Regions from separate parts of the Exiguobacterium sp. N4-1P genome, predicted to be linked through region 3. Evidence: riboswitches for the same ligand, from Rfam matches in the RefSeq annotation. Region 3 holds a riboswitch; each other region holds the start of a gene.
What was found. Region 3 has a riboswitch for thiamine pyrophosphate ahead of thiT (energy-coupled thiamine transporter ThiT). Riboswitches for the same ligand answer to the same signal wherever they lie in the genome.

Region 1: linked by a shared signal. The riboswitch ahead of A0126_RS05965 (thiamine phosphate synthase) and the one ahead of thiT (energy-coupled thiamine transporter ThiT) in region 3 are both predicted to bind thiamine pyrophosphate.
Region 2: linked by a shared signal. The riboswitch ahead of A0126_RS07835 (ECF transporter S component) and the one ahead of thiT (energy-coupled thiamine transporter ThiT) in region 3 are both predicted to bind thiamine pyrophosphate.
Region 4: linked by a shared signal. The riboswitch ahead of A0126_RS18105 (ECF transporter S component) and the one ahead of thiT (energy-coupled thiamine transporter ThiT) in region 3 are both predicted to bind thiamine pyrophosphate.

What each region holds. Positions count from the first base shown of each region.
Region 1 covers NZ_CP022236.1:1,170,091-1,177,933, forward strand. The annotation lists gene A0126_RS05930 (SDR family oxidoreductase) at 1-187, shown strand, start outside; gene A0126_RS05935 (hypothetical protein) at 201-389, shown strand; gene A0126_RS05940 (catalase) at 453-2,462, shown strand; gene A0126_RS05945 (hypothetical protein) at 2,685-2,975, shown strand; gene A0126_RS05950 (MFS transporter) at 3,128-4,312, opposite strand; gene A0126_RS05955 (OsmC family protein) at 4,518-4,943, shown strand; gene nagZ (beta-N-acetylhexosaminidase) at 4,940-6,172, shown strand; TPP riboswitch at 6,239-6,341, shown strand; gene A0126_RS05965 (thiamine phosphate synthase) at 6,431-7,021, shown strand; gene A0126_RS05970 (NAD(P)/FAD-dependent oxidoreductase) at 7,018-7,843, shown strand, end outside.
Region 2 covers NZ_CP022236.1:1,479,131-1,486,973, reverse strand. The annotation lists gene A0126_RS07845 (DEAD/DEAH box helicase) at 1-722, shown strand, start outside; gene A0126_RS07840 (50S ribosomal protein L25/general stress protein Ctc) at 1,062-1,700, shown strand; TPP riboswitch at 1,790-1,888, shown strand; gene A0126_RS07835 (ECF transporter S component) at 1,988-2,566, shown strand; gene A0126_RS07830 (ABC transporter ATP-binding protein) at 2,563-4,128, shown strand; gene A0126_RS07825 (energy-coupling factor transporter transmembrane component T family protein) at 4,094-4,819, shown strand; gene A0126_RS07820 (NAD(P)/FAD-dependent oxidoreductase) at 4,897-5,940, shown strand; gene A0126_RS07815 (alpha/beta fold hydrolase) at 6,472-7,275, opposite strand; gene A0126_RS07810 (hypothetical protein) at 7,477-7,843, shown strand, end outside.
Region 3 covers NZ_CP022236.1:1,807,341-1,815,183, forward strand. The annotation lists gene A0126_RS09455 (amino acid permease) at 1-253, shown strand, start outside; gene A0126_RS09460 (thiamine diphosphokinase) at 471-1,070, opposite strand; gene thiT (energy-coupled thiamine transporter ThiT) at 1,073-1,633, opposite strand; TPP riboswitch at 1,698-1,804, opposite strand; gene rpe (ribulose-phosphate 3-epimerase) at 1,825-2,481, opposite strand; gene rsgA (ribosome small subunit-dependent GTPase A) at 2,483-3,388, opposite strand; gene pknB (Stk1 family PASTA domain-containing Ser/Thr kinase) at 3,425-5,341, opposite strand; gene A0126_RS09485 (Stp1/IreP family PP2C-type Ser/Thr phosphatase) at 5,344-6,078, opposite strand; gene rsmB (16S rRNA (cytosine(967)-C(5))-methyltransferase RsmB) at 6,140-7,468, opposite strand; gene fmt (methionyl-tRNA formyltransferase) at 7,465-7,843, opposite strand, start outside.
Region 4 covers NZ_CP022238.1:289,690-297,532, forward strand. The annotation lists gene A0126_RS18085 (alpha/beta fold hydrolase) at 1-156, shown strand, start outside; gene A0126_RS18090 (NAD(P)/FAD-dependent oxidoreductase) at 688-1,731, opposite strand; gene A0126_RS18095 (energy-coupling factor transporter transmembrane component T family protein) at 1,809-2,534, opposite strand; gene A0126_RS18100 (ABC transporter ATP-binding protein) at 2,500-4,065, opposite strand; gene A0126_RS18105 (ECF transporter S component) at 4,062-4,640, opposite strand; TPP riboswitch at 4,740-4,838, opposite strand; gene A0126_RS18110 (50S ribosomal protein L25/general stress protein Ctc) at 4,928-5,566, opposite strand; gene A0126_RS18115 (DEAD/DEAH box helicase) at 5,906-7,843, opposite strand, start outside.

The sequences.
Region 1 (7,843 bases), 640 kb from region 3:
GACACCGTTAATTCCGGCGACGTTCTCGAAAGAGAAGGTCGAAGCACATGGGGAAGACACGTTACTGAAGCGTCGGGGACAACCTTCAGAAAATGCTCCAGCTTATGTTTACCTCGCGTCACGCGACTCGAGTTACGTCACGGGACAAACCATCCATATCAATGGCGGCGATTATATTACATCATAAGGAGGTCTTTTTTATGAAGAAGAATCCGAACGAAGTACCGGAGCACGAACCGAATCACGAACCGAATGAAGTGCCGGGAACACCACCGTCGGAAATTCCGGACACGCCGCAAGAAGATCCAATCCGTCAGCCGGAGCCGGATACGTTCCCGGAACCGACAGAAATACCGGATGCACCACAAGAAGATCCGACACCGTATTGATGGTAGCGATGACCTAACTAGCTGATTGACACCGATTGCTTTTACTTATGGGGAGGTAACAGTATGACGAATAAAAAAGAAGAACAAATGAAGGCGCACCAAATCGATAACACGAAAAAAGCGGGACTGACGACGAATCAAGGGTTGAAAATGGCGGAAGATGAATTTTCGCTAAAGGCAGGACTACGGGGACCGACATTGATTGAAGACTTCCACTTTAGAGAGAAGATGACACACTTTGACCATGAACGGATTCCGGAACGAATCGTCCATGCTAGAGGTGTCGGGGCACATGGTGAATTTCAGGTATACGAACCGCTAGCTGAGATTACGAAAGCGGGCTTTTTGAACGATCCCTCGAAAACGACACCGGTCTTCGTCCGTTTTTCGACGGTCCAAGGGTCACGCGGTTCAGGAGATACGGTCCGTGATGTCCGTGGTTTCTCGACGAAGTTTTATACGGATGAAGGCAACTACGATTTAGTCGGGAATAACATTCCGGTATTCTTCATTCAAGATGCCATCAAGTTTCCTGATTTCGTCCATGCCGTCAAACCGGAGCCACATACGGAAGTTCCGCAAGGCGCAAGCGCGCATGATACGTTTTGGGATTTCATCGGTCAAAATCATGAGACTGCACATACGGTCATGTGGGCGATGAGTGACCGTGGAATTCCACGGAGCCTTCGGATGATGGAAGGGTTCGGCGTCCATACATTCCGACTCGTCAACGCACAAGGGAAGGCGCACTTTGTTAAGTTCCACTGGAAACCAAAACTTGGTGTTCATTCGCAAGTCTGGGATGAAGCACAAAAAGCACTTGGTAAAAATCCTGATTTCCACCGCGTTGATTTATATGAAGCAATCGATAAGGGGGATTTCCCGGAATGGGAGCTCGGACTGCAATTGATTGCGGAAGAGGATGAGTTCAAGTTCGATTTTGACATTCTCGATCCGACGAAACTATGGCCGGAGGAAGAAGTACCGGTCCGACTCGTCGGTAAAATGACATTGAACCGCAATGTCGACAATTTCTTTGCGGAAACAGAACAAGTAGCGTTCCACCCAGGACACATCGTTCCGGGAATTGATTTTTCAAATGATCCGTTGTTGCAAGGGCGGTTGTTCTCATATACGGACACACAGTTGTCCCGACTCGGAGGACCGAACTTCCATCAAATCCCGATCAATCAGCCGGTTTGTCCGTACCATAACAATCAGCGGGACGGCATGCATCAGATGGCGGTCCATAAAGGACAGACGAGCTATCACAAAAATGGTTTGAATGAAAATCAGCCTGAGCCTGTCCCGGTCGAAGAAGGCGGTTTTGAACATTACCAGGAAAAAGTCGACGGCCATAAAGTGCGTGGCCGGAGTGAAAGTTTCCTCGACTTTTATTCACAGGCGAAGCTCTTTTACAACAGCATGACTGCTGTTGAACAACAACACATTCGTGATGCCTACAGCTTCGAGCTCGGAAAGTGTGAATCTGATGTTGTCAAAACGAATGCCGTGGATTTGCTGAATCATATCGACCATGCCCTCGCGAAAGAGGTTGCGGAGAACATTGACGTTGCGGTACCGACGACGGATGAAGGGGTTCAATCAGAGAAACGCTCAGATGCCCTCAGTATGGAACATACGATTCGAAAAACGGATACGCGCAGTGTTGCTCTGTTGCTTGCAGGGGACGTGGATGCAAATCAGGTGAAGGCGTGGGTCGAAAAACTGGCGGAGCATAACATCAATTACAGCCTCGTTGGTAAAAAAGCCTATACACTAGGTGAAATGAAAGTAAAAGAAACGTATGATACGGTCGATTCAAGTTTGTTTGACGCCGCATTCTTAATCAGCGCATCTTCAAAAGTAGCGGACGACGTGCTCGAATTTATCGAGAACACGTATAAACATGCTAAACCGCTGGCGTTACATCTCCATGATGACTCAGTACTCGATAAGTGCCGTGTTGAAACGGATCAACCGGGTGTCTTCTTATTCAAAGAACATAACTTGGATCATTTTGATTCGTTCATCGAAGGCATCGCCCAAGCACGTTTTTGGGACCGGAAATAAGAATAGTCAAGGACTTCCAGCGTTGCGGGAGGTCCTTTTGACGTCGTCAAAATAACGTATGACTTCAATCATTATGTAGATAAGGCTCTTTTTTTGATGCAGACGCTTCACCCCTTTATAAAAGAATCGTATAAGCCTTTGGTAAATGACAAAATAATCAAAAAAACAGGAACTTTTTAGGTGGGTATCCGTAGAATAGGTTAAACAAAGGGGGAAGTTCGGATGGAAATCATTTTGGGGATCATTGCAGTCGGGGCAGCATTTTGGTTTTTCTTCAGTTACTTACTTGGCTTCAAAAAGAAAAATATCACGATGACGTTTGACGATCGTTTTTATACGCTCGATGAGCATGTCAAAGCAATTGAGCAGAAATTAAAGCAGGACGGAAAACAGGTCGAGTACTTAGGAAACCGCCGCTTTTTAGTAAGCGGGAAACGTTATCTTTTCGTTGAACGGACGGTTTCGATGTCTGGTGTTCCGATGCAACAAACGATTTTAGAGTTTGAAAAATAATCGAAAAAGCACGATGCCGTCCTGGAAGAAAGGGGCATCGTGCTTTTATTATGGGTATGAATAGAAGCTCAAACGTTAGTTTCCCTTTCGTACTACCAGTTACCAGTTTATAGGATGCGGGTTCATTGGATCATTATGTTCAAGTTACTTGATTATGAGCGCCGGTCGAGTCGGAAGCTGATTGCAGTCAACAACGCGGCAAGCAAAGCGACAAGTCCGCCGACGAGCGCCGTATTCATCATCGGTCCGCTCGCGTAAACGAGTCCACCGAGCGCGGAGCCGAAAGCGATCCCGACGTTACTTGCGACCGGCATCAAGGACGCAGCGAGTCCTTTTGCTTCCGGGTTGAACTTTTCCGCCAAGTCAATCAGATAGATTTGTGTCGATGTCGTCAATAAAATCGACATCAGTGACATCAAAGCGATATTGATCAGTCCGAGCGTGACGGATGACGTCGTGACATATAAGGCCGCCAAGACGAACGCTTGCACGACGAACACAAACCGTAACCGACCGATCGGATTATGACTGGCGATTTTCCCGGCCAGAATGTTACTGAAAATCGAGACGACGCCGTACGCGAGGAGGATTGGACTGATCCAGGCCCGCGGCAGCTCGAGTTCAAGTTCGAGGATCGGCACGAGGTACGTGTAGACGACATAGGTCGCACCAAATCCGAACGACGGGATGAAGAAAGCAATCATGATACGTGGGTTCGCGAGCAGGCGCAGTTGATCCTTAACGGAACTTGACGCCGTCGCCTGTTGCCGCGGGACGACTTTGAAAACGGCGAAAAAAGCAATCAGTCCGAGGGCTGTCGTCAGCCAAAACGTCGCTTCAAAACCGGCATGTTGCCCGATGAACGTGCCGATCGGGACGCCGAAGACGTTCGCGAGCGTGAAGCCGCCGAAGATGAACGACACGGCGACACCGCGTTTCGCGACCGGGACACTGTCACTCGCGACGACCATCGCAAGCGAAATCAAGACACCGGTCAGGACGGCCGTGACGATCCGTGTTGCGAGCAGTAGCGAGTAGGTGTCGGCGATGCTGCTGCAAAAGTTCAAGACGACCCAAACAAAGATCAGGCTGAGCATCAATTTGCGACGTTCGAAGCGTCCCGTGATCGACATCGTGAACGGTGTCCCGATCGCGAAGGCAATCGCAAAGGCGGAGACGAGTGCGCCGGCTTTCGCAATCGTAATTCCGAGGGCCGAAGCGATTTCTGATAAAATCCCGACAATGACGAATTCGCTTGTGCCTAAGACGAACGTCAGTAAGGAGAGGGTGGCGATTAAAAGCCAGTCCGTTTTACTTAAACGGGTAGTAGATGACATATCAATTCCTCAATTCTAGCGCTAAGCAGCGCGAAACTATCGTTTTTCAGAATAGCATGATTCGTGTGTCAGGTGAACGGGAATCGGATGGAAACGGAAAAGAAGAATTATTTTGAATAGCATGTCAATTTTCTTCAGGTGAGACTACGCTATAATGAAGGAGAGCGAAGCGAACCGAACTAAAAATCGAAAGGTAGTGAGAAAAATGCAAGCGACAATTACATGGAATCACAAGATGGGCTTTAGTGGAGTGACGGAGTCCGGACACCAACTGGCAATGGATGCAGCACCTGAAAATAACGGGGAGAACGGAGCACCACGACCAACTGAATTGTTGTTACACGCCGTCGCCGGCTGTACGGGAATGGACATCGTCTCCATTTTAGAAAAAATGCGTTTACCGTTAACCTCGTTTGAGATGGACATTGAGGGAGAACGGGCGACGGAACACCCGCGCCGCTTTACGACGATTTCGATTCATTATCGTCTCGAAGGCGACTTACCGGACGATAAAGTCCGCCGGGCCGTGTCGTTATCAAAAGATAAATACTGTTCTGTCTCGAAATCACTGAATGCTGAAATTGAAGTCTATTATTCAATCAATGGCGTCCGAAACGAGGAACCGCTTTGAAACCGATTTACCTGCTTTTAACGGCTTGCTTTTTGACGGCATGCGCGAGTGAACCAGCAACAGAACCGAAGACGAAACCGGAACCGAAGACGAGTCAGCAACAGCCGGCAGCCGACGAACCGACGGCTGCCGAACAGGCGGAGCAAGACATCAAACGTCAGCTCGCCAAACTCTCGACTGCTGAAAAGGTCGATCAATTGCTGTATATCGGGATCAGCGGGACGACGTTATCGGACGCGGACCGAAGTCTGTTAAACAATCACGCGATAGGCGGTGTCCTGTTACTCGGAGGCAATATCACGTCAGACGCCCAGCTGAAAACCTTGACGGCAGCAATCAAGGACGCACAAGCCGCCGAACCGCTCGCGTTCCTCGGTTTCGATGAAGAAGGAGGACGGGTCAGCCGTGTCCCGGATCAAACGTTTCATTTACCTCCGAGTTTGACGCTCGGTCAGAAAAACGATCCGGCATTGATGCAAAAGACCGGACAGGCATTTGGTGCGATGTCACGGTTTTATGGATTCAATATGGATTTTGCCCCGGTTCTTGATGTCAACAGCAATCCGGCGAACCCGATCATCGGGGACCGGGCACTGAGCGCTGAGCCGGATGATGTCGCCCGGCTCGGTGTCCCGTTAATGCAGGGAATCAAGTCGGAAGATGTCGTGCCGGTCATCAAACATTTTCCCGGACACGGGGATACGACCGTCGATTCGCATGTCGGCTTACCGACCGTGACGAAGACGAAAGCGCAACTCGAGCAACTGGAACTCGTCCCGTTCAAAGCGGCAATCGATGCCGGAGCGGAAATGGTGATGGTCGCACACATTTTATTCCCGGCGCTCGACCCAGACAATCCGTCGTCGTTATCAGAGCCGGTCATGCAACAACTGTTGCGTGACGAGTTGAAGTTCGATGGCGTCATCGTGACGGACGACCTCGTAATGGGTGCGATCACGAAACAATATGGTCTCGCCCAAGCTTCGCGTCTCGCCCTCGAACGTGGTGCCGACATGGCGATGTTCTCGCAAGCCGGTGCTTACACGGATGTTCATGCGGCAATTATGCAGGGGATCAAGGACAAGTCACTATCACGGGCTGACCTCGACGCGAAAGTGACACGTGTCTTACGTCTGAAACAAACGTATGATTTAGCAGACACGAAGCTGATTCCAACGCGTGAACAATTGACGGAACAGGTCAAAACGGTCACGGATTGGCTGAACTGACAAGTCAGACTAGAAATCAAGCGAGCGGTCATGGTAGACTACGAATGAACCAACCAACACTAAATAGTTCTACACTAGGGGAGTCTCGCAGCAGACTGAGACGGAAATATCCGGACCCTTTGAACCTGATCTAGTTCGTACTAGCGGAGGGAAGTGGCTTCTGATTATCATCCTGTCTCAGGTCTTACCTGGACATTTTTCGGACCACTCCATCATGTTCATGGGGTGGTCCTTTTTGTGTAGCAAGGAGGAGAAGGTATGCGTCCGAAGTTACATATTGTGACGACCGGGACAAAAGAGCTGACACATCTTCTAGAAGTCTTGCCGGCTGTTGTGCCTTATGTCGACATGATTCATATCCGGGAACCGGGTTGGTCGGCGGACCGACTCGTCCAATTGATCGAGGAGCTAGTATGCGCCGGTGTTCCACGTGAAAAACTAATCGTCCATGACCGGCTCGATGTCGCCCTCGTGACGAAGTCAAGTGTCCAGTTGACATCGCGCAGTATTCCCGTCGCTGTCGTGCGGCGTCAATTCAGCGAGCTACAAATCGGCCGATCAATCCACTCCTTGACGGAAGCGCTTGAGACGGACAGCGACTTCGTCATGTATGGTCATGTCTTTGCGACGGCGTCAAAACAGGACGTCGCCCCGCGCGGACTAGCGGCACTCGCGCAAATCGTCACGTTTTCAAAAGTCCCCGTCATCGCGATTGGCGGGATTCAGCCGGAGAATGTCGCGGGTGTCCTCGCGACCGGAGTTGCTGGCATCGCTGTGATGTCAGGGATTCTCGGTCAGGCAAATCCGGTCGAAGCAGTCCAGTCGTATCGCGAGGTGATTGATCAATGAAAGCAAAAGAGACGTTAATCGTCGGCGCAGGCGTAATCGGTTTGACACTCGCCTACGAATTGCTCAAACGAGGACAACCGGTACGCGTGCTTGAGCAAAATCGTTCCAGTGAAGGAGCGACGCGGGCAGCAGCCGGCATGCTTGCGACGGATCATGAACTGATTCCTGCCTTACATCAACTGGCAGCAGCGAGTCGACAGCTTTATCCCGACCTCGTCCGTGAGCTGTTTAATGAGACCGGCATTGATAGTGGCTATAAAGAAAACCCGTTTCGACTGATCCGTGCAGACGGGGACATCCGGTTCGCTTCAGTCGGTCAAATCGATCCCGTCCAGTTGACGCGTTCGCTCCGTCACGCGATTAAAGCCCGCGGAGGTGTGATTGAAGAACAGACAATGGTCACGGGACTGCTCCGGGCAGGGGCGACCGTCGTCGGCGTTGCGACAAGTAACGGTAAGCGCGAAGCCGGGAACGTCGTGGTCGCAAGCGGTCGGGGATCAGAAGCGTTACTCGCGACGAGTGGTGTCGAGATCGCGACGGTACCGGTCAAAGGCGAATGCCTCGCCGTCCGGCTTACGGGACATGTCTTGACCGAGACGTTGTTTAGCGACGACGTGTACCTCGTTCCGAAGTTTGACGGACGGATCATCATCGGGGCGACGGAACGGATCGGTGACGAGACGACAGGGGTCAGCGTCAGCGGGATTGAACATCTCCTGCAGGCGGCGGCGCGACTGTTCCCGGCAATCAGAGAAGCGGAAATCGTGGACATCTGGTCCGGGATTCGTCCACAAACAGCGGACGGATTGCCTTATCTCGGGC
Region 2 (7,843 bases), 330 kb from region 3:
AACAGTTGCCGGCGAAACAAGTCGTCCATCAGTACACGGAACTGACGGCGGCACAGAAAAAACTCTATGCCGCCCACTTGGCAAAGTTACAGCTCGAGACGTTACAGCATCTCGATCAGTCAAAACCGGAAGAACGGATGAAGTTACTCGCCGGATTGACCCGGCTCCGGCAAATCTGTTGCGACCCCCGGTTGTTCGTCGAAAACTACCGCGGCCGGTCGGCGAAACGGGACCGGTTGCTCGCCTTGATTCAAGAAAAACGGGCAGCAGACAAACGGATCTTAATTTTTTCACAGTTTACAAAAATGCTCGATTTGATTCGGAACGACCTGCATGAGTTGCACCTCCCTCATTTCGAACTGCGCGGGGATACACCGATTGCGGAGCGTCTCGAACGCTGCGACCGTTTTAATGCAGGCGAAGTCGATCTGTTTTTGATTTCACTGAAGGCGGGCGGCACCGGACTGAACCTGGCGACGGCGGATACTGTCATCTTATATGACAGTTGGTGGAATCCGGCTGTCGAACAGCAAGCGGCTGACCGGGCACACCGGATGGGACAAACACAGACGGTCGAAGTCATTAAATTAATCACGAAAGGCACGATCGAAGAAAAAATCATCGAGCTGCAGGAACGGAAAGCGACACTCGTGACGGACATACTTGAACAACCGGCGTCACTTGCGTTATCGGTCGATGAGATGGTTCAATTGCTTGAATAAGAGGAAAGGCACCGATTTCTTAATAGGATGTAAACCGTTGCTGCTCTAGGGAGAACAGGTTTCTGGCTATCGTTTTTTCGCCGGTTGATGTTTAGCTTTTAATGTTACGGGGGTATAACTATCATAGCACCGCATCAGCGAGTTGCTTTTACAACCACATGTTTCTCAATATCAGCGTAATGACCTGGGAGAGAAATGCTAACCACTCACTTCGATCTTCATTTTTATGAAATCAATTTGAAATAGCATTCGATGCACCGTCTTGATCCGGAACGATTCGTTCCACTCCTTTCTTCATTACCTTTTGAGGGCTATACCAAATTCAAGGGGGAAATGAACATGTCAGTAACATTAAAAGTAGAAGAACGCGAAGTACGCCCACGCTCACTTAGAAAGCAATTACGTCATGAAGGAAAAGCTCTTGGTGTCGTGTATGGTTACAAAGTGGAAAGTACACCGATTGCCTTTGACGAAAAAGCATTGATCAAAGTCGTTCGCGAACATGGTGAGAATGCACTTGTTGCACTTCAAATCGGTGGTAAAAAAGTCAACACACTGATCAACAAACTCGATATGGATATCTTCACACCAACAATCAAGCACGTTGAATTCATCGCTGTTAAAATGGATGAAGAAACAGAAGTCGAAACAGATATCGTCCTCGTCGGCGAAGCGGCTGGTGCAAAACTTGGTGGATATCTTTCACAAACACTCTTTAAAGTAACAGTTGCAGCTACACCAGATAAATTACCGGAACGCGTCGAAGTCGATGTGACAAATCTTAACCTCGGTGATTCTCTATCGGTTTCGGATTTGCCGGAAGAAAAAGAATACCGTATCGTTACGGAAGGTGACATTCAAGTCGTTGCCGTCGTCGAATCGACACTTGAAGCGGATCTCGAAGAAGCAGATGCTGAAGAACCAGCTGAAGCGACAGAAGAAGTTTCTACTGAAGAACAAACGGAAGAAAAAGAATAATTTTTCTTACCCTCCCCTCGCGGAGGGTTTTTATCTGTATTGACAACTGTCGGTAGAGTCGGTACAGTAAATAGCGTACACACTATATGCACATCCACTAGGGGAGCCCATTGGCTGAGACGATTCACTTCGGACCCTTTGAACCTGATCTAGTTCATACTAGCGTAGGAAAGTGGAGCGGTAATTCGTTCAATTTTTCTGCATGTTTGCAGATTCAGCGACCGCTCTCTTTCATAGAGGGCGGTCTTTTTGTTTGTCTGGTGGTTGTGCCAAAGGGAGATAGGAACATGAACAGTTGGAAAATGAAAGAAATCATTGTCATGATGATGTTGTCGGTTGCTTGCGGGGTACTCTACTTAGGGTGGTCGACATTGTGGTTACCGATTTCCGCGATCTTCGGACCGGTCGGATCGAACTGGATGTTCGGGATTTGGGTCATCGCGAGTCCGCTTGTCGCCTACATCATTCAAAAGCCCGGGGCAGCACTGATTGCAGAAGTCGTCGCCGCGGCTGTCGAATTATTCACGGGGAGTCACTTCGGATTATCGGCCTTATTGATTGGTTTCGCTCAAGGAATCGGTGCCGAAATCGCTTTTGCCCTCTTCGGATACCGGAAGTTCAACACAATGACGTTAGTTCTATCCGGAATGTTCGCCGCAATCGGTAGTATGGTCTATAGTCTTGTCGTCAATGGTTTCGCCTACTATACGACGACGACACTTCTGTTGACGTTTTCCCTTCAACTCGTCAGCGGTGCATTGCTCGGTGGATTACTTGCGAAAGTCATCGTCGATGCGCTCGTCAAGACAGGGACGTTGAACGGTTATGCGATCGGGCGTAAGCGGCGGAAGCCGGATGCAGCATGATTCATTGTAACGACTTGTCTGTCCGCTATCCGGGGCAACATGACAACGTCCTGCACAAGGTGACGGTGACGCTACACGAAGGGGAAACGACGTTGCTCGTCGGACCGAGCGGCAGTGGGAAAACGACGTTTTTACATGTTCTCGCCGGTTTATTACCTGACGCGATCGAAGCCGATGTCAGCGGCCACTGCAAAACGAATGGGACGGTCGGAATCCTTTTTCAAAATCCGGACGACCAGTTCTGCATGCAGACCGTCGGAGCGGAAGTTGCCTTTAGTCTTGAAAATCGCTCAGTCGACCGCAGTCAGATGGATGACCGGGTTGACGCCGTACTGGCACGTGTCGGCCTTGATGTGCCGCTGACGACACCGATTATGCAACTGTCAGGAGGGATGAAACAACGACTCGCCCTCGCCTGCGTCCTAGCCCTTGAGCCGGATATTCTATTGCTTGACGAACCGACGGCGCAACTCGATCCGGCAGGACATCGGGTTTTGATGCAGCTGATTGAGGAACTCCATCACGACCGGACGTTGACGCTCGTTCTGATTGAACATCAGCTTGACCGCTGTGTGACGTTCAGTGACCGGGTGCTCGTCTTCGATCACGGTGGAACGATTTTACGTGATGGTCCGCCGCTTGATGTCTTCGGTCAGCATCGCGCTGAACTCGAACGACGCGGCATTGCAACACCGCTCCTCTACCCGTATGAACTGGAAACCGTGCCCCCCGCTTCTTCCCAGGCGGGGCGGTTACGAAAAGTGACTAACAACCGTCCTCCGGTTCGGCACGACACGACGTTCGCGCTGACGCGCACCGCGTTAGGACGCCGTAAGCAAGTGATTGTCGATAACCTGTCGCTTGCAACACACGCCGGAGAATGGATCATGGTCGTCGGATCGAACGGTGCCGGGAAAAGCACGTTGCTCGAAACACTGGCGAAATTGATTCCGGCGCAAGGCGGTACGGTCCGCTTGTTCGAAAAAGAACTGCGGACATGGAAAAGTCGGAGCTATTACCGACACGTCGGATTCGTCTTTCAACAGCCAGAGCTCCAATTTCTCAAGCAGACGGTCGAAGACGAGCTCGTAATCAGCATGGATGCACCGACGCCGGAGCGGATTGAAACGGCGTTGCAATCCTACCGGTTAACCCATGTCGCCCGTCAGTCGCCCCTCGCCCTGAGCATGGGTCAAAAGCGACGGCTCAGCGTCGCAACGATGTTGTTAGAACCAAAAGACGTCCTGTTACTCGATGAACCGACGTTCGGTCAAGATGCCGAGACGACAAGTCAACTCATCGAGATGTTCGAGCAGGCGCGATTAAACGGGACGACGCTGATCATGGTGACGCATGACATGGAGCTGGTCCACCAGTATGCCGACCGGGTCCTCGTCCTTGGTGACGGGCGACTTCAGTTCGACGGCACACCGGACACTTTGTTTAAAGACGAGACGTTACTCGAGCATAACCAACTCTCTCGTCCGTTATCGTATTTGTATCAGCAACTCGAGGAGGTGAAACGTCGTGCAGGAAAACGACTCCCCGCTCGCACGTATTAATCCGGCACTCAAGCTCGGTGCCCTCCTGTACGTGATGGTGCTCTTGATTGCGGCACCGACGTTACGCGAAACGATAGCCTTACTTTTACTCGCTGCGGTCGGATTGGGCTGCTCCGGTTGGTCACTGTTGACGCTCGCCAAACGGGTCTCCCCCTACCTCGTCTTGTTCTTGCTGACATTTTGGATGATGGCAGCCTTCGGAAAAGGCAGTACGGAAGTTTGGTCATTCGGTTGGTTTCGCGTCACGGAAGAAAGTATCGGTCATGCCTGGTTGATTGCACTGCGGATGCTCGCCTTCGTCTTCCTCAGTTTGACGTTCATCGCGACGACCGACCAAACCCGGTTCGTCATGAGCCTGATTCATCAGTGCCGCCTTCCGGACCGTCTCGCATACGGCTTTTTAGCAGGGATTCGTTTTATTCCGATCTTTCAGCAGGAAATAAGAACAATCCGTCAAGCACGGCGTGTCCGGCAACAGCACTCGATTTGGCCATGGCAGACGTTTTTCGCCATCAGTTTACCGCTTTTTACGAACAGTATCATCCGTTCGGAACAAATCGCGATTGCGATGGAAGCGCGTCGGTTTCAGGCCGAGCGGACGTATTATGTCCGTCCTGTCGTGACGCGTCACGATCAAGTGTTTTTTTGTCTCGTTTGTCTCGTGGCGAGCTTGCTTCGGATTGTCCTATGACATTCATTAGATTAACGCAGACGGATTCAGGGAATCATAGTTTCGGAAGCAGTTAATTTAAAGAAGTAGGTGAAGGTTTGAAACGAATCGTATTAGTCGGGGCAGGTCATGCCCATTTAGAATGTATCAAGGAAGGAACGCATCCGGATGTTGAATGGATCGTCATCAACCCGTCCCGTTACCAGTATTATTCAGGAATGTTCTCCGGTCTTGCGGACGGCACGTATCGACTCGAGGAGACCCGGGTCGATGTCAAAGCACTCTGTTCTCTTCACGGAAAGACATTGATGGAGGACCGTGTCACGCGAATCGATCCGCAAACGAAACAAGTTTTCTGTCAATCGGGTCAAATCATTCCCTATGATGTTGTATCGTGTAACATCGGTTCGAATGACTGGAATGTCTCAGATGCGACGTCACGCGTCACGATCAAGCCGAATTATCAAATCGATCAGGCGCTCCGTCAGTTTAAAGAGGCATCGTCGCCCGTCATCGTCGGGAGCGGTGCTGCTGCAATCGAGATGGCCGCCTCATTCCAATCGGACGGTTGTTCGGTCACACTCGTCCATGATGAACCGCTCCTCGCAGGACACCCGGCAGAAGCAAGCATCCTTGACCGGTTGGATACGCTGGGCGTGACACGCATCGTCGACCGGTTCCTCTCTCTTGATGAGCAAACCGTCCGGCTCCAGTCGGGTCAATCATTCAAAGCGGATGCCGTCCTGTTTTTAGGTGGCGCGTCAGCACTGGATCTGTTCAAGGCATCCGGCCTCTATTGTGACGACCGCGGATTTTTGCTCGTCCACGAGACGTTCCAGTCGCTAGAGGACCCTTCTCTGTTTGCCGTCGGCGACTGTGCGACGCTCGCCGCATATCCGAACACACCGAAGAACGGTGTAACCGCCGTCCGGCAAGCACCGGTCTTGCATGAGAACCTTCTTCGTTTCATCAATCAGGAACGTTTGCGGACGTTCCGGCCGCAAGCGCGTTACTTGACGATTCTTTCGATGGGACATCAGCAAGGGACCTTGCTTTACGGACGACACTATCAGACGAATCATTTGAGCTGGCGTTTGAAACAATGGATCGATCGCCGGTTCATCAAAAGTTATACAACATAAGAACTCGAATTTCGAATGAACTGGGTGTTCGGTTCAAGGCGGAACGTGCACTAAGGTGTCTGCATGTGGAACCTCCTAAAACAGAGAGGTATTCATTCCTCAATCTAGACACAAAAACAGCCATCACATACTTGCGATGGCTGTTTCAGACTGTAGACAACGTGCTATCAGGAAATCAAGCGTCTTTTTTCGTTACTTTCCTCGGGCGAGGCGCAAGCCGTTGCTCCTTGATCCTAACGGACAACGAGCAGGGTCTTGCCTGCCTCTGAAAGTGCGTTAAAAACGCACTTTTTCCCGTAGGAGTCAACGAAACGTGACGCTTTTTAGGGAATACCGTGAGATAAATCCAAATATGCAGACGGTTTAGAGCGTAATCTGTCTTGAATCGCTTAGAACTGCGAACGATTGCCGCTTTGAATACGAGGTGAGACAGGAAAGCGCATCTCGATATAGCATTTTCAGGCTTCATAACCGTTTAGCTACAGCTTTAACAGCCATCGCATACTTACGATGGCTGTTTCGTGTCTTTGATTATTTTAAGAAAGCAAGTAACGTGTCGTTGAATTTTTCGCGTTCATCGAGTACCGTCCCGTGCCCACTCTCTTCAAATGGTTCGATGCGTGAGTTCGGGATTCCTTTTTGCATCTCTTCCGCAAATTCAAACGGACAGACTTTATCTTTTTTGCCATGAATGATTAACGTCTCGACGTCAATCTGCGGCAATTCATTCCGTAAGTCTTCGTCGCGCAAGGCGATTGCCGATAAAATCGTGCCGTGAGAAGAGGCTGCGACACTTAAGTTGTGGAACCATTGTGTCAGCGGTTCTGAATGGTCTTGTTCAAAGAAGATTTTTCCGAATCCTTCAAGCATCGCCGGACGGTCTTTTCTCGTATCGGCAATCAAGTCATCGACTTCGTCTTTTGTCATCCCGTACGGGTACCCTTCCCGTTGCGTGAAGACCGGAGCTGCAGCACCCGCAAGAATCAATTTCGAGATTTTGCTCGATCCGTGGTTGAGCAGATAGCGTAACGCAATCCCGCCCCCCATTGAAAAGCCGAGTAACGCTGCGTCTTTCAGTTCGAGCTGCGTGATGACTTGATCGATGTCAGATGCCATCGTTGCATAATCATATCCGCTGGCTGGAGCATCCGATTTGCCATAGCCGCGGTAATCAACTCCGATGTAACGGTAGCCGGCGTCGAGCAAGGCATTCTTTTGATATTCGAACATGTTGTTATTCGCTGGCCATCCGTGTAACATGACGACCGGTTGTCCTGAACCGACATCTTCGACATAAATTTTAGTTCCGTCAACTGCTTGAATGAATGTACCCATTTGAATAACCCCCGTGTAGTAGTGAAATTCATGATGATTGAGTATTACCCGTTCTGATAGATTATTAACATCTTAAGGTTAAAGTGAAATGAAAAATAGATAAAATATGGAAAAATATATGGTAAAATAAGTAGAAAACGACGGGGAGGGATTGTCATTAAATCATGGTCACTGGCATTAGGACTGGCCTGCAGTCTCGTCTTGACCGGGTGCGGTCAAGAACGTTTATTGAAGCTTGAGTCCGTACCGGCGTACTGGTCAGTCGAACGTTTTACCGATCATCAATTCGTAGACGATGTATCGACGAAAGAGAAAAAACAATTGTTAAAAACGTGCAAGAATAAAAAGACGACGGCACTGCCCTCATCCTACCGGATCCTTAATACATATGAGATGTACTTTTCCTTAAAAACGCTTGAAATGTATGGAGCTCAAACCGAGGTCTTTTATCTCGCTGAAAAAGAAAACCTGTACCTCGCCTGCCGGTCGCGGGATACGCATCAATTAAAAATTCATCCGGTCGAAGCGAAAGACCATCCGTGGGTGAAGGTAGAACAAGGAACGGACA
Region 3 (7,843 bases):
AGGACACACGCTTGACGAACTGAAGTTCAAAACACCGTTCTTCCCAGTCTTACCCATCCTCTCATTCTCACTCAATCTGCTCGTCTTAATCAGTTTGGGTTTTCAAGCCGATCAACGCGTCGCCTTATATCTCGGCGTCCCTTTCTTCCTACTGACATGGGCAAGTTACCATCTTTTCGTCAAAGGAAAACATATCGCTGCAAAAAGCGAACAACAAGCAGCCAGTTCGACACTTCAAAACGAACAACGATGACTTGTTATCTGGCCCTGGATACACCGGGTGCCGGAATCCGTTGAACTTAAACAGTCGACTGACTAATAAATCAAAACGCCGATGCTTCCGTTTTACATACGGAGTCATCGGCGTTTGCCATACCTATCTTTTTGTTCATGACGTCATGACGTGTACTTGAAGAACGCATGTCCCGGTCGCATCAGCGAGATATGATGGAATCGCGTCTATCGCGTTTTTATTTTTCATGCGTGCGCAGGACGAGGACTTCCCCTTCGACGACCGTCACTTGCGCAACACCAACCCACTCATTGCTGACCGTCAGCGAACCACCGACCGGAACAGGATGCTCCGTCAAGGGGTATTTGACGCCGCGTAACGTCAAGTTCGACGGGACAAGGGGAATGAATGACAGGTAATGATACCCTTCAGACGCGAGTTCGTACTGACCGGTTTTCCAGTACCGGACATCCTCACGTTTCGTCACGAGTCGTGCCATCGGAAATTGTTTTAACAAATAGACGTTCTGTAGCGTCATGTCGAGCCGACCACCCGTCGCACCAAAGATGAGTAGTTCAGCACCTGCAGCCTGTTCGGTAGCGTAACGTAACGCTAGTTCTAAGTCCGTTTCATCTTTTTCTGCCGGATGAAGCAATCCACCATCCGGAACGTATCCGAGCGAATCAAAGTCACCGATTGCCACATCAAAATCAAGTCCTTGCTCCACTAATGTCGCAATCCCGCCGTCAACACCGATAATCATCGTCTTGTCTTTCACGAATGGTGCGAGCGTCGGGACGTCTTCTACCGGTCCTGCCGCAACGATTAAAACTCTCATCTTTAAATACCGCGAGCGGAGTAACGTAAAAGACGTGGTGCTGTCGTAAGCAAAATACCTGCAACGACCCCACATAAAACGTACGACGGAGCCATATACGTCGCGTTATAAATGAACGAGTAAGGAACGACCGGTCCTTTGGCATACTCTGCAAAAAAGACGATTCCACTGATGACATGACAGATGTAACGTAGACCGGCACCTAACAAGGTCGCAAACAAAACAATCGTCATGAGACGCTTTTTTTGACCTTCTGTTGCTGCTTTTTTGACTTGGCCTGCAAACACTCCACTCAAACCGACGACACCATATGCAAGCGTATAGTCAAGCAGCGGTTGGACGACCGTCAAGACTTGCGGAGCGAACATCAATTGAATCGTTCCGACGAGCGCACCCGTGATGACACCACCAACGACGCCGTGACGAAAGGCCATGACGAAAATCGGTAACATCGCTAAGCTGATGGATCCGCCTTGTGGCATTTTGAACGGAATCAATAAATCAAATACAACACCGAGACTCGCGAAAATCGCAATCTCCATTAACATTCGTAATCGTTTCATACTGTGTTCCTCCTAAAAATAAAATAATGATGACAACAAAAAGGCAGTACGACGGACGCCGTACTGCCTGCGTGCGCCACATCCCTACGTCCGTCTGAACGGAACAGGTTCGAAGGGTTAAAGTCTACTCACTTCTCTCAGCCGCTTGACGCGACACCCCTTGCGGTCAAAATTTAATTGTCTTGGCTCTATTATACGTGAGCCGCGTTTCGAATACTAGTGATGGCTTCTGCATAGTCTGGTGCATTGTAGATTGCAGAACCTGCGACAAGGACGTTTGCCCCATTGTCGATACACAGTTTTGCCGTTTCCGCGTTGACACCACCATCGATTTCAATTTCGAACGTCAAACCGCGCTCTGCTTTGATCATCGCTAATTGCTTCAGCTTCGTCATGACGCTCGGCAAGAAAGCTTGTCCGCCAAATCCTGGATTGACCGTCATCAACAAGACCATGTCGACTTCTTCTAGGACATGTTCAATCGTCGACAGTGACGTGTGTGGATTCAGCACGACGCCGGCCTTTGCTCCAGCCCCTTTAATTTGTTGCAAGACACGATGGACATGATTCGTCGCTTCAACATGGAAGGTGACAATATCCGCTCCTGCCGCTACAAACGCTTCGACGAAGTTTTCTGGTCGATCGATCATTAAATGAACGTCAAGGACCATGTCCGTCTTTTGACGAAGACTACTGAGGACGGGTAGACCAAATGAAATGTTCGGGACGAACTGGCCGTCCATGACGTCGAAATGGATGTAATCTGCTCCTGCCGCCTCGACAGCTTTAACGTCTCGTTCTAGGTTGGCGAAATCTGCTGATAAAATAGATGGTGCGATTTTAATCATTTCAATACCTCCGCGCTCGATTCTTGATTTCCTCTACAAACATACCATAATTCGTATAGCGTGAGGACATGATTTCTTCTCCCTCAACTGATTTTTTGACAGCACAGCCTGGTTCGTTTAAATGCAGGCAACCACGGTATTTGCACGTATCTTGCCGTGCGACGAATTCTGGAAAACACCAACGTAATTCTTCGATTTCCATCTCGTGTGGAAAATCGAGGTTCGAAAACCCTGGCGTATCAGCAATCAAGCCCTCTGCAAGCGGAATTAACGTCACATGACGCGTCGTATGTCGTCCGCGTCCGAGCGATTTCGAGATGTGGCTCGTCTCGAGATCGAGCGTCGCATCGAGCGCATTCAACAATGAACTTTTTCCGACTCCCGACTGTCCCGCGAGCACACTTGTTTTTTCCTTGAGTAGCGGGCGGACTTCCTCTACCCCTTCTAGCGTCTCACTCGACGTCTCAATCACCTGATAACCGATTTGTCGGTAACCGGCAATCGCCGTCCGGACTTCTGCTTCCGCTGTTCCTTGCAACAAATCCATCTTCGTCAAGATAATGATAGGTTGAATCTCTTTTGCTTCGATTAAGACTAAAAATCGATCGAGCAAATGGGCTGAAAAGTCCGGTTCTGCTGCTGAGACGACAAGCAACGCTTGATCGATGTTTGCGACCGGTGGACGAACCAGGAAATTTTGCCGTTCCTTCACTTCTAAAATGTATCCAGTTTCGCTTTCGATATGCAATACGACCTCATCTCCTACAACAGGACTGATACCACGTTTTCGGAAGTTTCCCCGAGCGCGCGATCGCACCTCGCCCTGCGTCGTCATGACATCATAAAACCCACCTTGTAGACGAATGATCGTCCCGTCCCGATTTTCTTCGATACGATTTTCTGCCATCCCATGCCCTCCTTCAATTTGCGGTTCGTAGCACACTCATTGTTCTGCTTTCGCTTGTTTATAGGTAATCGTTTTCGAGCGATACACTACATCATCTTTATAAATTGTGATTTTTCCTTCTTCGCCCGGATCAATCGTCACCGGAACATCAAATGTTTCATCACTGTCAATCGACTCTTCAATCACCGTACGTTTCCCTTTAGCATCATCCGTCTCGATTCGAATGACTTGCCGCGGCGGATCTTCATCCCCTTCACCTACAGCATCGTAGGCTACTTTTTCCGGGAAGGTCGCCGTCACGGTTTGTTCTTCCTCCCCTTTTGAAATAAAGACCGTCACGGAATCGTTCGGCTCGACTTTGACACCCGCTTGCGGAAATTGACGAATGACTTGGTCCAGTTCGACTTCACTCGAAAATTCTTGTTCGAATGTACCGTCGAGACCTGTCGCGTCCAAGTACGCTTTTGCTTCAGCACTCGACATGTTCGTCAAATCCTTCAATTCAAACGCTGACGAACCTTCGGATACCGTGATTGTAATCGTCTGTTCCTTTGCAATCACTTCTGTTCCGGCTGAAATCGATTGCCGGATGACATTGCCTTGTTTGATGTCTTCCGACTCTTCTTTTTCGACATCTACTTTTGAGAACCCAGCATCCTTCAAGATCGAGGTCGCTTTTTTCTCTGTTTCGTCCGTTACATCCGGCACTTCGACCGGATCACTGCCCGTCGAGACAACAAGATTGACCGTCGAACCTTTTTTGACGGTCACTTTTGCCCGCGGTGCTTGACTGATGACAAGTCCTTCATCAATCGTATCACTCGATCGCTTAGTCGATTCGACGATAAAACCGAGTTTCTCAAGTTGTTTTTCGGCCTCGTCCGCATCTTCTTTTGCGACATCCGGCACAACGACTGTCGGATCCGGCCACATCGCGAACGTTGTCGCGGCACCTCCGAGTAGGAGGAGGAATACGAGCACAATCCACCATCGCTTTTTTTTCTTTTGCTTCGGTACAACTGTCGCGACCGTAGCTTCTTCTTCCTTGACCGGAGTTCCGGACGGAGCCGAGACTGGACTTAACACCATCGTTTGCTCCATCGGATCTTCCCCGCGAACCCCTTCATCTGCTCGTTCAACAGATAATGCCGTCACCATATCTTCCCGAAATTCAGCAACGGATTGTTGCCGATCGTGCGGGGCCTTCGCTAGTGCCTGCATGATACAGTTTTCTAGCGCTTGCGGCACGGAAGGATTCAAGACGGATGGCCGCCGCGCTGTATCTTGCAAGTGTTTTAATGCCACGGCAACGGGTGAATCTCCTTCGAACGGGACGTGTCCTGTCACGAGTTCATAAAGGACAGCACCGAGCGAATAAATATCCGATTTTTCATCGGCAAATTTTCCTTTTGCCTGCTCAGGTGAGAAGTAATGCACTGAACCAAGAACGGACATCGTATGTGTCAATGTCGCGTTCGACATCGCGACGGCAATACCGAAGTCCGTCACCTTGACCGTACCATCCTCTCGGACGAGCATATTTTGTGGTTTTATATCTCTGTGGATGATGCGATGGGCATGGGCATGATCAATCGCGTCACAAATCTGACTGATGATTTCAACCGCTTTATTGATTGCGAGCGGTCGTCCTTCACAGTAGGTTTTCAACGTCATCCCATCGATGAACTCCATCACGATATAGTAAATCGAATCCTCTTCACCGACATCATAGACGGCAACGATATTCGGATGGTTCAAACTTGTCGCAGCATGAGCTTCGCGCTCAAAGCGCCGGATGAATTGTTCATCATGCGAAAATTCAGTCCGTAAAATTTTGATTGCGACATTCCGTTTTAAGATTTCATCATAAGCTTGATAGACATTCGCCATCCCGCCATTTCCAACTAGCCGTTCTATGCGGTAGCGGTCATTTAATCGATCTCCGTATCGCATATTCAGCCCCTCTTTCTTTCTTTGAAACGGATGGCAGCAACGGTGATGTTGTCTGCTCCACCCCGCTCATTCGCCTCAAAAACTAATCGTTCAACGATTTGCTCGAGTGGCGCATCTTCTTGTAGCAGCTGTTGTATTACTTCATAAGGGACTTCATCCGTTAATCCGTCACTACAGACGAGGACAATTTCATAATCTGGTGCATCCCGGACTTGGACGTCGACGTCGACGAGTTCGTTCGAGCCAATCGAGCGCGTGATGACGTTTCGACGTGGATGATTTTCGACTTCTTCTTCCGACAGTTCACCTAATTGCTTAAGCATATTGACATAAGAATGATCATCTGTCAGTTGCTTCAGTTGACCTTCTTCAATCGCATAGACTCGACTATCCCCGACATGACCGATAACGAGGAGTTCGTCCGACCAACAGACGCACGCCATCGTCGTTCCGACGACGGCCAAGTTTTCTGTCTTGGAGTACTGTAAGATTTTAGAATTGGCTTCCTGCACTTGCTGTTCAATCCAAGAAGATAATTCAGCTGGTCGGCTTGGCATGTCCGCATAGGCATCAGCAAATACTTGATGCACAATCGCGCTTGCCTTCTCACCTGCCGCGTGACCACCCATTCCGTCAGCGACGACGGCAAGCCCTTGTTTTTCATCACCAACGAGTAACACCGTATCCTCGTTTTGCAATCGAACTTTTCCAGTCGTCGTCAGATAAGCTAACTCCATGACCGTCCTCCTCTTCTATCTCACCTACTGTTGATGCATTTAAGAAAATTCAGCGTGCGTGTCATCCTTGCTTTTTAAAGGCTGCGATGTAAAATCCGTCGGTCCCAAGCGTCGTCGGAAGCAACTTGAGCTCTGCCCGTTCTGAAATCAACGCCTGCACGTTTTCTGGCATTCGCCCTTTGAACGACTCATCAAAAACAAACCCTTGGCTTAAGATAAATTCCGTTTGTTGTTCATTTTCGACTGGATCAATCGTACACGTCGAATAGACGAATGTCCCTCCGCGCTTGACGAGCGGAAGAACTGCCTCGATGATTTGTCGCTGAATGACAGGTAACTGTGTTAAATTTTCTGGTTGCTTTGTCCATTTAATGTCGGGTTTCCGGCGGATGACACCGAGTCCAGAGCACGGTGCATCAACGAGAATCCGGTCAAACGATTCTGCATCGAACCGGTCGCCGACTTTTCGTGCGTCGAGGGCTTCTGCTTCTACCGTATCGAGTTCAAGCCGTTCTGCCTGTTTTTTTAGTAATTTAATTTTATGTGTGTGTAAATCAAGTGCCGTCAACGAACCTGTCGTCAATCCTTCCGCAATATGCATCGCTTTCCCACCCGGTGCTGCACAACTGTCGAGTACATGGTCAGACGGTTCTGCTCCGACGGCCCGCGCAACGAGCATCGAACTCTCATCTTGAAGCGAGAGATACCCACGGTCGAGCAAATCCGTTTGTTGGACACTGCCACTGATGATTTCAAGTCCGTCCGGGGCGACGGCGGCTGGTTTAGCAAAGACACCTTGGGCTTCGAGTAATTCGACGGCTTCTTCGACGGTCGCTTTATTCCGATTGACGCGGACCGTGACGGGTGCCGCTTCGTTGTTGATTTGACAAATCTTCAACGTCTCGTCTTCCCCGAACAATTCAATCCAGCGCTCGACAAGCCACTCCGGGTGACTCGTCTCAATGCTGATTCGTTTGCTCGTTGAAGGAATCGTCGAGAAGTCTGGTTTCCCTTGACGTAAAACGTTACGTAAGACACCGTTGACAACTTTTGCGATATGCGGTTTTCCACGCGTTTTCGCGATTTCGACCGCTTCGTTGATGACGGCGTGATCCGGAATCCGGTCTAGATAAAATAACTGATAGACACTCATCCGGAGCAAAGGTCGCATGAAGGGATCGAGTTTTTTTTGTGACGCGAGCAACGGATCGAGAATATAGTCGAGTGTCAACTCACGGCTGAGTGTCCCATAAACGAGTTCTGTATATAATCCGACATCGGCTTTTGAAATCGCCCGTTTTTCAAGCATTTGGTGGACGGAGATCGTCGAAAATGCACCACCTTGTCCAATTTTCAATAACGTCGTGACTGCAGCATCGCGTACATTCATGCGTCTTCGCCTACTTTCTGTCCGATTTCGAGCGTCTGACCAATCCCACGCATGAAGGTCGCACCATCCATCCGTTTCTTTCCGGCAGGTTGGAGATCGACGAGTTTCAAGGCGATATCCGAGCCCGTCGCAATGACCGGACCATCGCTGTCGAGCGCAATGATTTCTCCTGGTGTTCCGGTCCCTTCACACTTCTCAGCGAAGTAGACTTTAAGTCGATCTTTGCCAAGTAGCGTATAGGCACTCGGGAATGGGTTCATTCCTCTGATTTGGTTATAAAGTTCTTCCCCCGGACGAGAGAAATCAAGCCGTTCCCGTTCCCGACTGATATTCGGAGAAAATGTCACGTCTTCTTCTCGTTGCGCTTCTGGTGTT
Region 4 (7,843 bases), on a different contig from region 3:
GGCAAAAAAGATAAAGTCTGTCCGTTTGAATTTGCGGAAGAGATGCAAAAAGGAATCCCGAACTCACGCATCGAACCATTTGAAGAGAGTGGGCACGGGACGGTACTCGATGAACGCGAAAAATTCAACGACACGTTACTTGCTTTCTTAAAATAATCAAAGACACGAAACAGCCATCGTAAGTATGCGATGGCTGTTAAAGCTGTAGCTAAACGGTTATGAAGCCTGAAAATGCTATATCGAGATGCGCTTTCCTGTCTCACCTCGTATTCAAAGCGGCAATCGTTCGCAGTTCTAAGCGATTCAAGACAGATTACGCTCTAAACCGTCTGCATATTTGGATTTATCTCACGGTATTCCCTAAAAAGCGTCACGTTTCGTTGACTCCTACGGGAAAAAGTGCGTTTTTAACGCACTTTCAGAGGCAGGCAAGACCCTGCTCGTTGTCCGTTAGGATCAAGGAGCAACGGCTTGCGCCTCGCCCGAGGAAAGTAACGAAAAAAGACGCTTGATTTCCTGATAGCACGTTGTCTACAGTCTGAAACAGCCATCGCAAGTATGTGATGGCTGTTTTTGTGTCTAGATTGAGGAATGAATACCTCTCTGTTTTAGGAGGTTCCACATGCAGACACCTTAGTGCACGTTCCGCCTTGAACCGAACACCCAGTTCATTCGAAATTCGAGTTCTTATGTTGTATAACTTTTGATGAACCGGCGATCGATCCATTGTTTCAAACGCCAGCTCAAATGATTCGTCTGATAGTGTCGTCCGTAAAGCAAGGTCCCTTGCTGATGTCCCATCGAAAGAATCGTCAAGTAACGCGCTTGCGGCCGGAACGTCCGCAAACGTTCCTGATTGATGAAACGAAGAAGGTTCTCATGCAAGACCGGTGCTTGCCGGACGGCGGTTACACCGTTCTTCGGTGTGTTCGGATATGCGGCGAGCGTCGCACAGTCGCCGACGGCAAACAGAGAAGGGTCCTCTAGCGACTGGAACGTCTCGTGGACGAGCAAAAATCCGCGGTCGTCACAATAGAGGCCGGATGCCTTGAACAGATCCAGTGCTGACGCGCCACCTAAAAACAGGACGGCATCCGCTTTGAATGATTGACCCGACTGGAGCCGGACGGTTTGCTCATCAAGAGAGAGGAACCGGTCGACGATGCGTGTCACGCCCAGCGTATCCAACCGGTCAAGGATGCTTGCTTCTGCCGGGTGTCCTGCGAGGAGCGGTTCATCATGGACGAGTGTGACCGAACAACCGTCCGATTGGAATGAGGCGGCCATCTCGATTGCAGCAGCACCGCTCCCGACGATGACGGGCGACGATGCCTCTTTAAACTGACGGAGCGCCTGATCGATTTGATAATTCGGCTTGATCGTGACGCGTGACGTCGCATCTGAGACATTCCAGTCATTCGAACCGATGTTACACGATACAACATCATAGGGAATGATTTGACCCGATTGACAGAAAACTTGTTTCGTTTGCGGATCGATTCGCGTGACACGGTCCTCCATCAATGTCTTTCCGTGAAGAGAACAGAGTGCTTTGACATCGACCCGGGTCTCCTCGAGTCGATACGTGCCGTCCGCAAGACCGGAGAACATTCCTGAATAATACTGGTAACGGGACGGGTTGATGACGATCCATTCAACATCCGGATGCGTTCCTTCCTTGATACATTCTAAATGGGCATGACCTGCCCCGACTAATACGATTCGTTTCAAACCTTCACCTACTTCTTTAAATTAACTGCTTCCGAAACTATGATTCCCTGAATCCGTCTGCGTTAATCTAATGAATGTCATAGGACAATCCGAAGCAAGCTCGCCACGAGACAAACGAGACAAAAAAACACTTGATCGTGACGCGTCACGACAGGACGGACATAATACGTCCGCTCGGCCTGAAACCGACGCGCTTCCATCGCAATCGCGATTTGTTCCGAACGGATGATACTGTTCGTAAAAAGCGGTAAACTGATGGCGAAAAACGTCTGCCATGGCCAAATCGAGTGCTGTTGCCGGACACGCCGTGCTTGACGGATTGTTCTTATTTCCTGCTGAAAGATCGGAATAAAACGAATCCCTGCTAAAAAGCCGTATGCGAGACGGTCCGGAAGGCGGCACTGATGAATCAGGCTCATGACGAACCGGGTTTGGTCGGTCGTCGCGATGAACGTCAAACTGAGGAAGACGAAGGCGAGCATCCGCAGTGCAATCAACCAGGCATGACCGATACTTTCTTCCGTGACGCGAAACCAACCGAATGACCAAACTTCCGTACTGCCTTTTCCGAAGGCTGCCATCATCCAAAATGTCAGCAAGAACAAGACGAGGTAGGGGGAGACCCGTTTGGCGAGCGTCAACAGTGACCAACCGGAGCAGCCCAATCCGACCGCAGCGAGTAAAAGTAAGGCTATCGTTTCGCGTAACGTCGGTGCCGCAATCAAGAGCACCATCACGTACAGGAGGGCACCGAGCTTGAGTGCCGGATTAATACGTGCGAGCGGGGAGTCGTTTTCCTGCACGACGTTTCACCTCCTCGAGTTGCTGATACAAATACGATAACGGACGAGAGAGTTGGTTATGCTCGAGTAACGTCTCGTCTTTAAACAAAGTGTCCGGTGTGCCGTCGAACTGAAGTCGCCCGTCACCAAGGACGAGGACCCGGTCGGCATACTGGTGGACCAGCTCCATGTCATGCGTCACCATGATCAGCGTCGTCCCGTTTAATCGCGCCTGCTCGAACATCTCGATGAGTTGACTTGTCGTCTCGGCATCTTGACCGAACGTCGGTTCATCGAGTAACAGGACGTCTTTTGGTTCTAACAACATCGTTGCGACGCTGAGCCGTCGCTTTTGACCCATGCTCAGGGCGAGGGGCGACTGACGGGCGACATGGGTTAACCGGTAGGATTGCAACGCCGTTTCAATCCGCTCCGGCGTCGGTGCATCCATGCTGATTACGAGCTCGTCTTCGACCGTCTGCTTGAGAAATTGGAGCTCTGGCTGTTGAAAGACGAATCCGACGTGTCGGTAATAGCTCCGACTTTTCCATGTCCGCAGTTCTTTTTCGAACAAGCGGACCGTACCGCCTTGCGCCGGAATCAATTTCGCCAGTGTTTCGAGCAACGTGCTTTTCCCGGCACCGTTCGATCCGACGACCATGATCCATTCTCCGGCGTGTGTTGCAAGCGACAGGTTATCGACAATCACTTGCTTACGGCGTCCTAACGCGGTGCGCGTCAGCGCGAACGTCGTGTCGTGCCGAACCGGAGGACGGTTGTTAGTCACTTTTCGTAACCGCCCCGCCTGGGAAGAAGCGGGGGGCACGGTTTCCAGTTCATACGGGTAGAGGAGCGGTGTTGCAATGCCGCGTCGTTCGAGTTCAGCGCGATGCTGACCGAAGACATCAAGCGGCGGACCATCACGTAAAATCGTTCCACCGTGATCGAAGACGAGCACCCGGTCACTGAACGTCACACAGCGGTCAAGCTGATGTTCAATCAGAACGAGCGTCAACGTCCGGTCGTGATGGAGTTCCTCAATCAGCTGCATCAAAACCCGATGTCCTGCCGGATCGAGTTGCGCCGTCGGTTCGTCAAGCAATAGAATATCCGGCTCAAGGGCTAGGACGCAGGCGAGGGCGAGTCGTTGTTTCATCCCTCCTGACAGTTGCATAATCGGTGTCGTCAGCGGCACATCAAGGCCGACACGTGCCAGTACGGCGTCAACCCGGTCATCCATCTGACTGCGGTCGACTGAGCGATTTTCAAGACTAAAGGCAACTTCCGCTCCGACGGTCTGCATGCAGAACTGGTCGTCCGGATTTTGAAAAAGGATTCCGACCGTCCCATTCGTTTTGCAGTGGCCGCTGACATCGGCTTCGATCGCGTCAGGTAATAAACCGGCGAGAACATGTAAAAACGTCGTTTTCCCACTGCCGCTCGGTCCGACGAGCAACGTCGTTTCCCCTTCGTGTAGCGTCACCGTCACCTTGTGCAGGACGTTGTCATGTTGCCCCGGATAGCGGACAGACAAGTCGTTACAATGAATCATGCTGCATCCGGCTTCCGCCGCTTACGCCCGATCGCATAACCGTTCAACGTCCCTGTCTTGACGAGCGCATCGACGATGACTTTCGCAAGTAATCCACCGAGCAATGCACCGCTGACGAGTTGAAGGGAAAACGTCAACAGAAGTGTCGTCGTCGTATAGTAGGCGAAACCATTGACGACAAGACTATAGACCATACTACCGATTGCGGCGAACATTCCGGATAGAACTAACGTCATTGTGTTGAACTTCCGGTATCCGAAGAGGGCAAAAGCGATTTCGGCACCGATTCCTTGAGCGAAACCAATCAATAAGGCCGATAATCCGAAGTGACTCCCCGTGAATAATTCGACAGCCGCGGCGACGACTTCTGCAATCAGTGCTGCCCCGGGCTTTTGAATGATGTAGGCGACAAGCGGACTCGCGATGACCCAAATCCCGAACATCCAGTTCGATCCGACCGGTCCGAAGATCGCGGAAATCGGTAACCACAATGTCGACCACCCTAAGTAGAGTACCCCGCAAGCAACCGACAACATCATCATGACAATGATTTCTTTCATTTTCCAACTGTTCATGTTCCTATCTCCCTTTGGCACAACCACCAGACAAACAAAAAGACCGCCCTCTATGAAAGAGAGCGGTCGCTGAATCTGCAAACATGCAGAAAAATTGAACGAATTACCGCTCCACTTTCCTACGCTAGTATGAACTAGATCAGGTTCAAAGGGTCCGAAGTGAATCGTCTCAGCCAATGGGCTCCCCTAGTGGATGTGCATATAGTGTGTACGCTATTTACTGTACCGACTCTACCGACAGTTGTCAATACAGATAAAAACCCTCCGCGAGGGGAGGGTAAGAAAAATTATTCTTTTTCTTCCGTTTGTTCTTCAGTAGAAACTTCTTCTGTCGCTTCAGCTGGTTCTTCAGCATCTGCTTCTTCGAGATCCGCTTCAAGTGTCGATTCGACGACGGCAACGACTTGAATGTCACCTTCCGTAACGATACGGTATTCTTTTTCTTCCGGCAAATCCGAAACCGATAGAGAATCACCGAGGTTAAGATTTGTCACATCGACTTCGACGCGTTCCGGTAATTTATCTGGTGTAGCTGCAACTGTTACTTTAAAGAGTGTTTGTGAAAGATATCCACCAAGTTTTGCACCAGCCGCTTCGCCGACGAGGACGATATCTGTTTCGACTTCTGTTTCTTCATCCATTTTAACAGCGATGAATTCAACGTGCTTGATTGTTGGTGTGAAGATATCCATATCGAGTTTGTTGATCAGTGTGTTGACTTTTTTACCACCGATTTGAAGTGCAACAAGTGCATTCTCACCATGTTCGCGAACGACTTTGATCAATGCTTTTTCGTCAAAGGCAATCGGTGTACTTTCCACTTTGTAACCATACACGACACCAAGAGCTTTTCCTTCATGACGTAATTGCTTTCTAAGTGAGCGTGGGCGTACTTCGCGTTCTTCTACTTTTAATGTTACTGACATGTTCATTTCCCCCTTGAATTTGGTATAGCCCTCAAAAGGTAATGAAGAAAGGAGTGGAACGAATCGTTCCGGATCAAGACGGTGCATCGAATGCTATTTCAAATTGATTTCATAAAAATGAAGATCGAAGTGAGTGGTTAGCATTTCTCTCCCAGGTCATTACGCTGATATTGAGAAACATGTGGTTGTAAAAGCAACTCGCTGATGCGGTGCTATGATAGTTATACCCCCGTAACATTAAAAGCTAAACATCAACCGGCGAAAAAACGATAGCCAGAAACCTGTTCTCCCTAGAGCAGCAACGGTTTACATCCTATTAAGAAATCGGTGCCTTTCCTCTTATTCAAGCAATTGAACCATCTCATCGACCGATAACGCAAGTGACGCCGGTTGTTCAAGTATGTCCGTCACGAGTGTCGCTTTCCGTTCCTGCAGCTCGATGATTTTTTCTTCGATCGTGCCTTTCGTGATTAATTTAATGACTTCGACCGTCTGTGTTTGTCCCATCCGGTGTGCCCGGTCAGCCGCTTGCTGTTCGACAGCCGGATTCCACCAACTGTCATATAAGATGACAGTATCCGCCGTCGCCAGGTTCAGTCCGGTGCCGCCCGCCTTCAGTGAAATCAAAAACAGATCGACTTCGCCTGCATTAAAACGGTCGCAGCGTTCGAGACGCTCCGCAATCGGTGTATCCCCGCGCAGTTCGAAATGAGGGAGGTGCAACTCATGCAGGTCGTTCCGAATCAAATCGAGCATTTTTGTAAACTGTGAAAAAATTAAGATCCGTTTGTCTGCTGCCCGTTTTTCTTGAATCAAGGCGAGCAACCGGTCCCGTTTCGCCGACCGGCCGCGGTAGTTTTCGACGAACAACCGGGGGTCGCAACAGATTTGCCGGAGCCGGGTCAATCCGGCGAGTAACTTCATCCGTTCTTCCGGTTTTGACTGATCGAGATGCTGTAACGTCTCGAGCTGTAACTTTGCCAAGTGGGCGGCATAGAGTTTTTTCTGTGCCGCCGTCAGTTCCGTGTACTGATGGACGACTTGTTTCGCCGGCAACTGTTGCAAAACATCTTTTTTCGTCCGGCGCAGCAAAAACGGTTCGACGAATTGTTGGACGTCCCGTGCTGACCAGTCGAGAAACCGTTGCCGGTCCGGCAAGAGTGCCGGGAAGACGACGTCAAAGATTGACCAGAGATCAAGCGTCTTGTTTTCGAGCGGCGTCCCCGTCAAGGCAAACCGCCGCGTCGCCCACAGTTGTTTTAAGCTGACCGTCGTCTGCGACCGTGGATTCTTCAGATGTTGTGCTTCATCAAAAAAGATACAATCGTAATGGATCGTTTGATGATTTTTGATGTCGAGCCGGAGCGACGGGTAGGAGATGATGAGAATGACGTCGTCCGGCAAGTCTTCGAGCTGTCGTAAGCGCGACGCACGACTCCCGCTGAGCACACGGACGGTGCGTGTCGGAGCAAAGCGGTGCAGCTCTGCTGCCCAATTGTAGAGGAGTGACGCCGGGGCGACGATCAAGACACGTGCACTCGGGAGCGTTTCGATATAACCGATGGCTTGGATCGTTTTGCCGAGTCCCATCTCGTCCGCTAAGATGCCATGACAGTCGTGTGCCGCAAGACTCTTGAAGAAGCGGACGCCGTCTTGCTGATACGGCAAAAGTTGTGTCGCGAGCGGTTCCGGTAACGCCAGTCGCTCTGTTTTTCCGGCTTTCATCTCGAGCAATCGTTCCTTCAGTTGACTGTGGACCGTCAAGAAGGCAGCCGGGGTCAACAGGGCCAAGTTCGGCACGGCAGGAACGGTCAATTCCGCTTCAAGTAACGTCTGTTCCGTCGCTTCGACTTCCTGTAACAGCCGTTTGATTTGCGTGAAGGCACGGTCTTCAAGCGACAGCAATTGTCCCGAACGTAAACGGTGGTACGTCTTTTGCGTCACGAGTGACGCGAGGACCGCCGACAGTTCTTGTTCTGAAATCCCGTCCATCGAAAACTTGAACGTCAACCAATCGAGTCGCTTCGTCACGTTGACTTCAATTTTCGGATGGAATGGACCGGGGAGCAATGCCGTTTTGATGCTCGCCGTCGCGTATAACTCGAGTTGACCGAGGGCAACCATCGGGTCAAGTAAACCTTTTAAGACAACGTAGTGATTACTTTCTCCTTCTACTACATAACGGGCTTGATCCGCGCAGAGTCCTGTCGCTTCCAAATAACGCGTCACCGCCCGCTCCGTCGACAAGTCACGCCCGATCCAGCGTGTCGGAGTCAA